One region of the Virgibacillus byunsanensis genome, then DNA from elsewhere that is predicted to be linked to it. Evidence: riboswitches for the same ligand, from Rfam matches in the RefSeq annotation. Region 1 holds a riboswitch; each other region holds the start of a gene.
The links. Region 1 has a riboswitch for cyclic di-GMP ahead of ACFQ3N_RS02750 (M14 family zinc carboxypeptidase). Riboswitches for the same ligand answer to the same signal wherever they lie in the genome.
Positions count from the first base shown of each region.

Region 2: it holds a riboswitch for cyclic di-GMP, as region 1 does, so the genes downstream of both, ACFQ3N_RS06820 (prepilin-type N-terminal cleavage/methylation domain-containing protein) here and ACFQ3N_RS02750 (M14 family zinc carboxypeptidase) in region 1, are expected to answer to the same signal.
Region 3: it holds a riboswitch for cyclic di-GMP, as region 1 does, so the genes downstream of both, ACFQ3N_RS16655 (YolD-like family protein) here and ACFQ3N_RS02750 (M14 family zinc carboxypeptidase) in region 1, are expected to answer to the same signal.

Region 1 covers NZ_JBHTKJ010000007.1:221,635-226,084, reverse strand. The annotation lists gene ACFQ3N_RS02755 (hemerythrin domain-containing protein) at 1-202, shown strand, start outside; gene ACFQ3N_RS02750 (M14 family zinc carboxypeptidase) at 370-1,692, opposite strand; cyclic di-GMP riboswitch class I at 2,152-2,236, opposite strand; gene ACFQ3N_RS02745 (DMT family transporter) at 2,312-3,223, opposite strand; gene ACFQ3N_RS02740 (M20/M25/M40 family metallo-hydrolase) at 3,971-4,450, opposite strand, start outside.
Region 2 covers NZ_JBHTKJ010000013.1:35,165-39,614, forward strand. The annotation lists gene ACFQ3N_RS06805 (PilN domain-containing protein) at 1-381, opposite strand, end outside; gene pilM (type IV pilus biogenesis protein PilM) at 398-1,303, opposite strand; gene ACFQ3N_RS06815 (prepilin peptidase) at 1,316-2,068, opposite strand; gene ACFQ3N_RS06820 (prepilin-type N-terminal cleavage/methylation domain-containing protein) at 2,171-2,521, opposite strand; cyclic di-GMP riboswitch class II at 2,559-2,642, opposite strand; gene ACFQ3N_RS06825 (type II secretion system F family protein) at 2,697-3,893, opposite strand; gene ACFQ3N_RS06830 (type IV pilus twitching motility protein PilT) at 3,900-4,450, opposite strand, start outside.
Region 3 covers NZ_JBHTKJ010000053.1:49,128-53,577, reverse strand. The annotation lists gene ACFQ3N_RS16665 (amino acid ABC transporter permease) at 1-652, shown strand, start outside; gene ACFQ3N_RS16660 (amino acid ABC transporter ATP-binding protein) at 653-1,375, shown strand; cyclic di-GMP riboswitch class I at 1,853-1,937, shown strand; gene ACFQ3N_RS16655 (YolD-like family protein) at 2,123-2,431, shown strand; gene ACFQ3N_RS16650 (acetamidase/formamidase family protein) at 2,587-3,522, opposite strand; gene ACFQ3N_RS16645 (excisionase family DNA-binding protein) at 3,653-3,883, shown strand; gene ACFQ3N_RS16640 (RluA family pseudouridine synthase) at 3,962-4,450, shown strand, end outside.

The DNA.
Region 1 (4,450 bases):
AATAGAAATGCTATTAGAACATGTAAAGATTCGTTCCCAAATAGAGAAGCTTCTCAACAACGATGAAAACCTGGATGCCATGCATGAATTGGGCACGTTACTAGAGTCACATATTCGAAAAGAAGAACGTGTAATTTTTCCCATGATCGAAAAAGCACTTCCAGAAGAAAAGTTGCATGAGCTTGCCCCATATTTGCATTAAGTTCTAGGTCATTTACAAAATCTGTAGGAATCGGTGTTGAATGAAAATTTAACCTTCATTTTCCTGCCCAAAATAAAAAGTAACCACCTCCATAATATACATGGGGTGGCTACTTTCATTTCAAATACTTCTTTAAAAATAAACATTTCGAGTCAAATCAAACTTCTTTAAAATGCATCATCATCCCTAGTTGTCGGATCACTAATCCTATTAGTAGATTCAGGAATGTCATCATAGATTTGTGGATCAACATCATTAATTGTTCCATCCGCTAGCCCTTTAAACACCTCATAAAGTGGCTTCTTAACCGTTTCTTTAAGCATACCATTTTGTTTTTGACCCAACGTTTGGCTTTGGCCTTTTATTTCAATTAACATAATAGCAGCATCATTTAATGCAAATGCTCCCAATGCAGTTCCTGGTAGATTAACGTCAGGATACTTTTGAATTGCCCCAAAATGGGATTCACCGTTTTGTAGAGAAAGGTAGGAAAGTGCGTTTACTTGTTTTCCAAGCTTTAAGACGTCCTCATCTACCTCATACGTCTTACCAGTGAAAGGATCCTCATAATCTTGAGTTGCTACAACGGCAGCAAGCTGGACAGGTACAGAACGATTATCCTCATCTGATACAGTATTAAATCCACGGTGATGGACATCTACAAAAACATCAGGCTGGAATTCTTCAAATACAGACGTTACTGTTCTAGCCTCAGCTGTTACATATAAACCACCGTATCTACTATTATTTGTACTACGATTATTTAGGAAGTCAGCCACTTCGGACTTGTCCTGATCTTCAATGTTCAAGCCCAAGTTAGGGTTATAATCCCTATTTTGATCATATCCTGGAATTCCATAAACGATACGACCATTATTATTTTGGGCACGTTCACTACCATCTTCGTTATAATACCAAGGTGCACTTGTATCGACTGGCAAATCTATTGCTTCAGGATCCCAGGTTTGATGGGTATACCTAATTGGATACCAGCTTCCCTCATATTCGTTATCAGCACCTTCTGGATTAATACGTGGCATAATCCAAATCGATACATTTTCCAGAATCTCATTTACTTCTTTACCATTTGATGAAAGTTTTTGAATAATATCCAAAGCAGCTTCCGTTCCAATTTGTTCATTTCCATGGATTTGAGTAGTTATGAGTACTCGCTTTTTGTTTGGATCATTATCCCCGAATTTCACAACATGGAGTGGTTCACCTATATCATCCTCAGTACTATATCCATCTGGGGATTGATTCGAATATCCTGCTATATCAAGCTGCATCTTTCCATTAGATTGGCTTTCTAGCTTTTGAAGTTTTTCGTACAAATCTTCATTACTCATATAGCTGGAAAGCGAGATGTTCTGTTCATTTTCAATGTAAGGACCATTAGGGTTAGACTGTGGATCCGCGAAAACACTTGATGATAAGACCATTGTCGCTGCAAAGGTTATTGGAATTGCTAACTTCATAAACTTCTTCATATACATTCCTCCCATTTAGTTAATAGTTTCATTATAGAGTACTAGAATCACAACTTCATGATTAATTAGAATTATTTTAATTTTGTAATAAATGGTAATGTTATCCTAGTATGCTCGTTGGAACAGGTAGAAGAGACTATTATATCTAATATTATGAGAAAGTTTAAGAATTCCTACCTTAGTATTCCTAAACTTGCCACTGATTCTGTCGGATAATTTTTCCAAAATAAAAAAGCGCCTCTTGGGCACTTTTTAGTGTTTCACTATGTAATTCAAGGATGCTTGTTCATGATAATTAATTTTCTTTTCTAGTTTATGTTTGAACCTCTCATCTAGGCAATCGGAAATCACAGTTGAAAGCTCCCTCACCTTAAATTGATGCCAACAATATTTACTACGATAGAAAATTTTTCTCAAACATATTCCCCCTTCGAATCCCATAAATCGACGGAGATCGTGTTCGACACCTGGCAAGCATAGTCGTTTGACGTTAGCCCCTGTAGTTTTGCGTCATCACCTTTCAGCGATTTTGCCATTTCGTACGATTTATGTTGTTACGTGTATTATCCTTCAAATACACTAGTTTTCAAATGGTTCAATAGTCCTGTTTTTGTAATATTTACCTTTTTACTTCCCGCTCCTTCCTCTTCCCCAACATATACTCCACAGCACCAGTACCAATAAACACACCACTCAAAATCAATATAAATCCAATTACATGATTCAAAGTAATGATTTCATTTAAGAATATAGATGCTCCAATAATCGAAAAAAGCGTATTTAGATTAATAAATATGGCTGATTCTGCTGGCCCTACTTTTTTAATGGCGTAATTATACGTCATATGGCCAAAGGCTGATGCTAAAATGGCACTGAATAAAAAGACTGATCCCAACTTCCAGTCAAACAAATAAGTAATCTCCTGAATTCCCGCTCCAAAAGCCTGGCTAAATAAAAAGATAAACACCGAACCAATTACAAGCATATAACCAGTAGCCAACCGTGGGTCAAATGTCGGTTTTAGTTTACTAATCAATACAAAACTAAACCCTTGTGCAATGACACCTAAAAATACGACGAGGTCACCTAAGGAAATAGCCGCCAATCCATCAGCACCGGTCAAAGTCGTCACGGCCACGCCGATAAAACCCAATATAAAACCAGATACTCTTAACAACGAGACACGCTGACGCAAAATGATCACAGCCATCATCACTGTAACGAGCGGCATCAATCCTAATATTAATCCGCCATTTATACCTGTTGTCATCTCTAGCCCAACAGCTATAAGCGAATGGTGTAAAACCACATTAAAAATAGATATGTAAAAAATAACGAGCCATTCATGCTTGAGTGGTAACCGAAGAATCCCCATCACAGAACAAATCACCAAAACAGCAATCCCTGCAGTCATAATTCGAAAAGAGGTCAACAACATTGGGTCAATTGCATCAACAAGCACCTTCAGCGCCGATAAATTTAACCCCCACAATAACATGACCAATAATATAAGAATATAAATTTTAACCATAAAACGATTCACCTAGTTTCTGAGTTGCTTCTTCTTACTTTACATTAATGTTAGGTGTGTGTCACTAACATACGTTTGAATACACCCTATCATACTTATTTACTAGTAAAGAATAAACTAGTACTGTTCCATTGGTCATCAAGTTCATGATCCAATGAATGGATTGCAATTAGAATAAGCAACAGAGATGTTAAGTACTAGGCTTCCCTAAATACGGTATGGTAGAACCTATCATGACATTCAATCCAACTTCTAGAAAATCTTCATTTAATTCAAAACATGGATCGTGAAGAGGTCTTTGACTGTTACCAGTGGAACTACCCAACCTATTTTTTCAAAAACCGACCAAAATCCTCTCCATCTAAGCTCGGCTGGACATTCGGTACAGATTCCTGACCGTAAAGACCCGCGATTGTGCTCCATGCTAATTCTGAAATTTCAGATGCATTTACAGTTAGGAGGATAACCGTCATAATAGTTAATTTCTACTTCGACTTGCATAGCTTTACATGTCCCTATTACTATTTCATAAAAAACTATTTTTTATATTCTGTTTAGTCGAACGTGTTAGTGATCTAATAGTCCCTTCAATTTTAACTTCGTCCGCTATAACAGTATAGCGATATCCTCCTAATTACACCTAACTCCATTGGATTAACATTTCTGCTTATTATAGTCTGAGTCGCAATAATGATCGTATCTTTCCCGTCGTTTCCGACTCTCATTTTTTATACTTTAGGCAATCGTTTATGTCCTACGCTTCCCCAATAAAGGTTCGGTAATACCTTCCACTCCCACTAATCCAACTAAAGTTAAGAAATCCTTCTGCACTCCTACATAAGCACTAGTCGGATCATACCACTCCTGTAGGGTATGCGCGGATCCTGCTTTACCACCTAGCCCGATTGTTATTGATGGAATTCCTAAACTCATTGGGTAGTTCGCATCTGTACTGACTGCACCTGTTAACGATGGCTGTCCAACAATTTCTTCAATGGCCCCATATGCAGCTTGTACAATTGGTGCGTCTTTTGATTGACTTGCTGGTGGACGATTTCCGAACTTATTAAGTTCTGCCTTGATCTTATTACTGTCCCATCTTACATTTTCTGCCTCAACCGCTTTATCAATCATTTGTAAAAATTGTTCTTCCATTTTGTCTAATTCCTCTTGATCATTGGACCTCAAATCGACTGTCATTCCTGCTTCTTGAGCAATCGCATTGAC
Region 2 (4,450 bases), on a different contig from region 1:
GTTATCAAAGCTAGCATTCATAATGAGTTCATTTTCTTCTGTGAAATCGTAATCAATTAATTGTTGAGGAGACGTTAATAACCCAATAACACGTTTATATAGTTCAACAATGGGTAGCTTTTCGGCTTGTAAAGAAGTAATGGCTTGTTCTAGTTGTTTAAGATTTCGTTCGCTGGAGGTATCTTCTTGATGCTCCATTAATAACGTATTGATTTGAGCAATCTTGCTTTCCTGGTTCTCAATTTGACTTTCGTAATTATTTTTTTGAATAAGTAAGAACGCAAAAATACCTACCATCAATAGAATAAACAAAATACCAAAAACTACTGGGGCTATATATTTATTTGGTTGTTTTTCCAGAAGATTGATTTCTGTATTCATATTGTGTTACCCCTTTTTAAACATCTCGTTTTAATGCCAAACCAAGGACATCGATATATGCTGACTGTAATTCTTCTTTTTCAAAGCTTTGTATTGGTATCGTCACTGATTCAGAAAGTGTTTCTTTAACAGAATTTAAAAAAGAGAAATCACCTGTTAAAAGCAACCTATTAATACTTGCCTCACCTTTTGTAATGGAAAAATGATAAAAGTCGATAATCCGGTTAATCTCAATTACAAATTCATTAATGATTTCTTTTGCTATTTCTTCATTTCCCTCTGTATTAGCTTCTATTGTCATATATCTAGTAAAAACTGCTTTATGATGCTGAAACGCAGTCAGTATTAGTGCATCCTGATTCCAATGAATAAGAAGTACATGAGCTTTTTCCTCCATTTGCTGCAAATAATAATACCGATAAACGGACAACGTAGTAAGATCGGCAGCAATTGGTTTTAGTCCGGCTTCCTCAAAAACGGTTTCATATGCTATGATTTTTTCCTTTGGGTAAGCAAATAAAAGGATGTTCCTGTTTTGCTCGTCTTCACCCAAAAATTCAATGTCCAGTGCTGGATTTGCAAATGGCAAATAGAAACTATTCCCTATTTGTGTGTTTACATAAGAAATTGATTCTTCTTTCGTTAGAGAAATAGGAATTTGCAACTGTCGAATAACAACCGTATCATCTGGAACAGCAAATATAAGTTTTTTCCGCTTCCATTTATGTTTACGAACTAGTTGATGGATGACTTCTAATAGTGCTGATTTATTAACAATTGTTCCATCCTTAATAGTGCCTTCTGGAAGCTCTACCTCACCATGTGTAACCAATCCCTCTGCTGAAGGATTTTTATGGTAGGTGAAACGCAAAAGACGATTTGTTATTACTATATTTACTCTGCCATTATTCAAATATCCCATGTTGCCACCTGCTTATACTAAATTAAAATACCAATTAATGATGGATTCACCATAAAAATATGTAATCCATGTTGCTATAACAATATATGGACCAAAAGGAATTGGCTGCTTACGATTAATTAGTTTAAATACCAGCAATATCATGCCTACTAGAGCTCCGATCACACAAGAGAGGAAAAAGGCTAGTAATACTTTATCGATCCCTAACACAATCCCTAGAACACCAAACAACTTCATATCTCCGGCTCCCATACCCCCACGGCTTATCATAATTACAATTGCAATAGTGGCAATGCCTACTAGCGCCCCTGCAATGGAAGTCCACCATGGATCAAGTGGTTGTATAAAGCGCATGATGATAAATAGAGGTAAGAAGAACAGTAATACCTTATTTGGTATGAGCATGTATGTCATATCAGAAACGATTATTATAACAAGCATTGAAATTAATAGTAATGCTACAATTAATTCTATCTTTAAGCCAATCGTAACATAACTATATGCAAATAATAATCCAGTCGTTAGCTCCATCACAGGATAAATAAACGATATTTCCCCTTTACAATGGCGACACTTCCCACCCTGAAATATGTAGGATAAAACCGGAATGAGTTCATACCATGAGAGTGTATGGTTACAGTGTGGGCAAATTGATCGATCGTTCGCGAAGGGTTGATTTTGTGGTAAGCGTAAGCCGACTACATTGAAGAATGAGCCGAAGATTAGGCCAAGTAGGAAGAAAAATAAGATTATTACTGTATCCATGTAATAAAGCTCCTGTCCCTATAAGATAAAACGCCCTGCAACAAAATTGCATGGGCGTCATTATTCACCGTACTACTTTTTCAGATAAAACCAATTTTAACATCAAAATGTAGCACCAGATTCTGAAACATTATTAATCACATGATCTTCATTATATTCGTGGTCACCAACATCTTGAGGTACATCATCTAAATAATCATTCTCAACAAGTTCGTTAATTGTAACATTACCGTCTTGAACTTCATCTAAACCACCAATATATGCTAATCTAGCAGCATTTTCTATTAATTTAACATTAGCCTCATGTGCCTTTTCCTCAGAATCTCCAATAACATTCCCAATAGTCGGTACTGCGATTGCCGTAATAATTGCTAAAATAGCGATAACTGCCAATAACTCTACTAAAGTGAATCCTTTTTCCCTTTTCAATATCTTTTTCATGCGTGTTAGCATAAATTATTCCCACCTTTTTAAAGCATAAAAATTTCATACCATAGCTGGTCGGTTGTACTACGTACTCCTGACTAACCAAGTGCCCAAATGAAGATAGTCTATCAAAGTATCCTACTAAAGTTCTATTTCCATTATAATACATTACTTGACAAATATCTATGAATTTCTATACCATTCAAAAAGTTTCAAACAACGAAAACATCGGTATAACCACTGCTGTGATAATACCTCCAACTATTACAGTTAATATGATTATCATCAAAGGCTCAATCAATGTTTTAATTCTCGTAGACAACTGATCTAATTCTTCTTCGTAGAATTCAGCGGCTTTTGAAAGCATTTGATCTAATGTCCCGGTTTTTTCACCGATTTTAATCATCTGTGTAACTAAAGCAGGGAACGCCCAATGATCTTTCATGGGTATCGTAATCGACTCGCCTACCTCCAATGACTTCCTTGCCTGCTCAAGAACATCTTGAATCACCCTATTACCAACAACTTTTTCGGTGATTTCTACCGATTGTAAAATAGGTACAGCACTATTAACCAATGTACTTAACGTTTGTGTCATTCGAACCATTGCACCTTTATGAACCAGAGCTCCTAGGAAAGGAAACTTCATTTTAATTCTATCTATTCGATAAATGAGACTGTCAAATTGTATCACATACTTGTAAATAACAATCCCCAATGCCATTAATATAACGAATACCCACCAAAACGAACGAAGCCAATCACTTAAATTTAAAATAAATCGTGTATACGGAGGGACCTCCTCACCAAGTGAATGAAACATACTGACAAATTGTGGCACAATAAAAACTAATAAAAATATACTAAGTACCAGCGTTATAACTCCTACTACACCTGGATAAATTAACGCCGACACGACCTTTTGTTTATTGCGATATTCCTTTTCATAGTAATCTGCCATTTGATTAAGAATGTCATCCAATTTACCACTAGCTTCTCCTGCGTTAATCATATTGACAAGTAGTGACGGGAACACTTTTGGATGACGTTCTACAGCCTTTGAAAGTGATTGACCTTGATCTAATTGTTTATCCATGTCGATAAGTGCAAGTTTTAAAACTTTACTTTCAGTTTGCCTAAACATGGTTTTTGTAGCTTCCGAAATCGAAATCCCTGCATGAATTAAAGTGGAATATTGTCTAAGAAAGATGACAAACTCTTTATTATTAACCTTTTTGTTCAGTACAATATCTCTATTCCATGTTTTCGCCTCTGCAATCTCAAAAACTATTAAACCACTATTTTCAAGCTCTACAAGTGCATCCTTTTTGGAATCCGCTTCTACTTTTCCTGTTATTTTTTGTCCTGAGGTTTTTTTACCAGTATATTGGTAATTCATTCATGATTAACTCCTTTCCCGCATAAAAGGAGCAGCAGTGTCCAGCGAAATTTTATCATCCTGGAGTAAACGTTTAAGATCCATTTCTAGAGTGTGCATACCTTGTTCTTTAGATGTTTGTAATACATTCTGAACTTGATGCAGCTTTTCGTTTCGAATTAGATTTTTAACTGCTGGTGTATTGATCAATATTTCAGTTGCTACATTGCGACCCATATTATCTTTCGTTATAAGTAGTCGCTGAGAAATAACAGCCTTTAAAATGGTTGATAGTTGAATCCGTATCTGTGTTTGTTGACCTGGAGGAAATACATCAATAATACGTTCGATGGTAGAAACTGCGTCCGTTGTATGTAATGTTCCTAAAACCAAATGACCAGTTTCAGCAGCTGTAATTGCTGTGGAAATTGTTTCTAAGTCCCGCATCTCTCCTACTAGAATAACATCCGGATCTTGTCGTAAACTTGCTCTTAGTCCCCCTGCAAAACTATTTGTATCAAACCCAATTTCCCGTTGATCAATAATGGATTGATCATGTTTATGCATATATTCAATGG
Region 3 (4,450 bases), on a different contig from region 1:
GTTTATGGATTCAGCATATGTTCAAAGTTTGCCATTTTTAATAGATGGCCTGAAAATTACCGTAATGATTACAGTTATTGGTCTGTTCTTTGGGATGATTATTGGATCCTTAGCTGGTTTGGGGAAACTCTCTAAAAACAAATTTATTCGAGGGTTTTGGTCGGTTTATGTCGAGGTTGTTCGAGGGACACCGATACTGGCACAAGCACTATTTCTTTATTATGGTGTTTCCGAAGATTTAATTGGCTTAAATATAACTTCCTTTACTGCAGGTGTTATTGCAATTGCAGTTAACGCCGGTGCATATATTGCTGAAATTGTCCGCGGTGCCGTATATTCTATTGATAAAGGGCAGCATGAAGCAGGACGGTCAATGGGGTTAACTGAAAATCAAACAATGCGTTATATTATTTGGCCTCAAGCTTTTAAGCGAATGATCCCCCCTCTTGGAAACCAATTTATTATTAGTTTAAAGGATACATCCGTATTTTCTGTTATCGTAGTACACGATGTCGTGTTTATGGCAAAAGAATATTACAATACTACATTTGAAATATTTGAAACACTCGTCATGGTTTGTTTACTTTACTTATGTATCACGGTGCCAACAGCACTCTATTTAAACAGACTAGAAAGGAAGCTGGATGTCTAAATGATTACAGTAAAAGAATTACACAAATCGTTCGGTGATTTAGAGGTATTAAAAGGAATTGACGCTAAAGTAGATGAGAGTGAAGTGGTGTGTGTGATAGGGCCCTCGGGCTCTGGGAAAAGTACTTTCCTTAGGTGCATCAACCTTCTTGAGGATATAACTGCAGGGGAAATTACGATTGACGGTGAAATGTTAACGGATCCCAATGTCAATATTAATGAAGTACGTTCTCAAGTAGGAATGGTATTTCAACATTTTAATCTATTTCCACATAAAACGGTTTTAGAAAATATCACGCTCGGTCCAACTAAGGTGAAGAATCTTTCTGAACAAGAAGCTAAAGACGTTGCCCTGCCACTTCTCGATAAAGTAGGATTGTCTGATAAAGCAGATGATTATCCTGATAGTCTTTCGGGTGGGCAGAAACAACGTGTGGCTATTGCTAGATCACTCGCTATGAATCCTAAAGTTATGCTGTTTGATGAGCCTACTTCTGCTCTTGACCCAGAACTTGTTGGAGATGTTCTTGAAGTAATGAAAGATTTAGCTGAAGAAGGTATGACTATGGTTGTAGTTACTCATGAAATGGGCTTTGCTAAGGAAGTGGGAGACCGTGTATTATTCATGGATGAAGGAATTATTATGGAAGAAGGGGATCCGCAACAAATTTTTGACAACCCTCAAAATCCTAGGACCCAATCATTCTTAAGTAAAATCTTATAAATTTAAACACAAAGGCAAATACTATACTTGAACTAAAAATCATAAATTGGAAAGTATAATAATAAGGTCTTTATGATGAAACTGATAAATGACTCCAGAATTGTTCTGGAGTCATTTTATCTTTAATCCCCATTGATAACTTCCATGTATAAGTGACACTGTAATGATAAATTTTGTAACATTATAAATAAATTAGCTTTTAAGGGAGTTAGGGTTTTTCAGAATAATATATAACATTATAGCTGATGTTAATGTCGTTTACACAAAGCTGCATATTCCTTTAGAGAGTACTTAATATTCATTAATAATTGCATTATCTAACCTTAGTTCGAAAATATTTTTAGATGACGGTTATGAATTTAATTGTAATGTAGAGGTTGATTAACGCCGGTAAATGTATGTGTTGAATAATGCTTTATAAACTGATAATATAAGTTAGGTTGTATAGTTATATTTACCTACAATAATCATAAATACCTACGAAAATGGCAAACTTATTGAAAAGTAAGGTCGCAAAGCCACGGGTCTAAAGTTTTTGAACTATGATCGCCGGGTCGCCGAAAAAGGTTGGATAAAACATTAATAGTTTATTATGTTTCTACATAATTTAACAAATTAAGTCCACCATTTTTGGTGGGCTATTTTTATGTATAATTCCGTACATGATGAAGAAGGGTGTTTATATGAAATGTAGATAGATGCGAGAGGCTTAAGAACAACTAATTTAAATAAAAGAGGAATGAAGAAATGTTTAATTATCATGGGGACAGTAGGCGATACAGTGTATTATTTTTACCCTATCAACGAAATTCTGATAAGAAAAATCTTGTAAGAGATGAAGGTCAATTACTTAATATTAACAGTGCATTAGTCCGTGCTATTCGAGAAAACTTATTAATAGAAGTAAAATACTACGCATATCATAATCCTAAAATAGCCATTGGGAAGATAGCCCATGTAGATAATACACTTCAGATTATTCAGATAGAAAGTGAGAATACAATTGATATTAACATGGATGATGTTGTGGGCATAAAGACATATAAATTTGCGTAATATGTGGGAGCTTCAAGATTCGATCCAATGCGAATCTTTTTTAGAGGAGCCTGTAGATAATTATTGACTGTGTAAGCCGTGTCCAGCTCCAGCGCCTTTGTTCTGTGTATAAAGGAGCAAAAACGGCTCCAGTTTCCCAGAGCTGTTTCTGTTATTTACCGTATTGCACCATGTGGAAGGATCGCATGTACACCTTTCACACCGTTTACAACCTGTGTAATGTGCAGATCAACAGTAGCACTGGCTAAAGCGGTTGCTTCTTTTTTAGTTATGTTGTGGAATTGTTGGATCAGTAGGATCATTTCATCAAGCGCTACAGCAGTTGCTTCATTTAAATCTTCATGGAATCCAAATGTTATCCATCCACTAGGTGTCATTGCCCTTGGTGTATTTAATTTCACATCATCTCTAAGGTTTAACGTAATATCCACCAAGTCCATTGGACATTCGATAGCAGTTCCTGAGACCTCACCATCACCTTGGGCAGCATGTCCATCCCCAACGGAAAATAATGCCTCATCAACTGAGATCGGCAAAAATAGACTGCTCCCTCGTACTAGCTCTTTACAATCAATATTTCCACCACAATTGCGAGGCGGGGCTGTTGTGTGGATGCCAGGTTCTGCTGGTGCTACACCCATTAAACCCATAAATGGTTGCAGGCCAACCTGGAATTGCCTTTCACCAATATGGCTACTTCCTACCATAGTAGTTGGACTTAGCTCCCAGTCAAGTTGAATTTTCTCTGTATCTGTTAAGCCTAGCTTTTCATTTTGCCAGCTTTTGAATCCTCCAGACCAGTTTTGTCCATACCATCCAGGAACAATGTCATTCAACTTAACTTCTAGCACCATACCAGGTTTTGCACCCCGTATTGCAATTGGTCCAATTATGGGGTGACCAGGTTTTTCTTCATTTTCCCTAGAGGTAAAAAACGTTCGCTCTTTTCCCTTTGATGGAGAGTAACCCCACTGAATATCCAGTGTTGTTAATCGAACAGAATCACCTGAATCAATTGTCAAGATAGATTGATAGTCTTTGCTGAAAGATCCGTGGAAGTTTTGTTTGTCTAATTTCAAATTATGTATCAATGATTGTGCCACTCCTTGTAAGTTTAATCTGTAATACAGTAATTTTATCATGAGATGATCATTGTTGTTAGTATAGTTTATTCGTTGATGATAAAATAATAGTAATGATAAACACGAAAGGAACTGTATTATGTACCTAAGTATACAGGAAACAGCGGAATTTTTATCTACAGAAGAATCAAAAATTAAAGCACTTATTGTAAATAATCGCATTCGTGCTATTTACGATGGTGAACAGTACCTTGTTAATAAGGAACAGTTTACTACACATCTTGAGCAAGTTGAGAAATACCGTAAAATGATTCAGGATTATCTCAATGAGCCTATTCCAGAAGATATTGACGTAAAGGATGAGGATTAGATTTGCATGTAGATTAAATAAACTTTATGTTAAGTACAAGTATACGCAGTATTTTTTTAAATAGAGGAGTTTTAATAAATGCCTAAAAAACATCGAACAACAAACAAGAAAATAGCTAACTCTCTTATATATACAGTGGAAGAACAATCAGAATTACTTCCTTTTTTATTAAAGTCGATGTCAAATCGTAGTCGGAATTCAGTTAAATCCATTCTTACACGTGGACAGGTTACCATTGATGACCATATTGAAACACAGCACAATTATGTCCTAGAACCAGGACAGACAGTGACCATTTTAAAAAATAAGGAAGCAGTAAAAGAAAGTGCCTTAATCGGGATGTCCATCCTTTATGAAGATGATGATATTATCGTGATCAAGAAAGAAGCTGGGTTACTTTCCATTGCAACAGAGAAAGAAAAACATCGAACAGCACTTCATCAATTAATGGAGCATGTTCGTCTAGAAAACCCACAAAACAGAGTTTTTGTCGTTCATCGACTAGATAAAGATACATCCGGGGTTATGATGTTTGCTAAAAGTGAACAAGTAAAGCGCAAATTACAA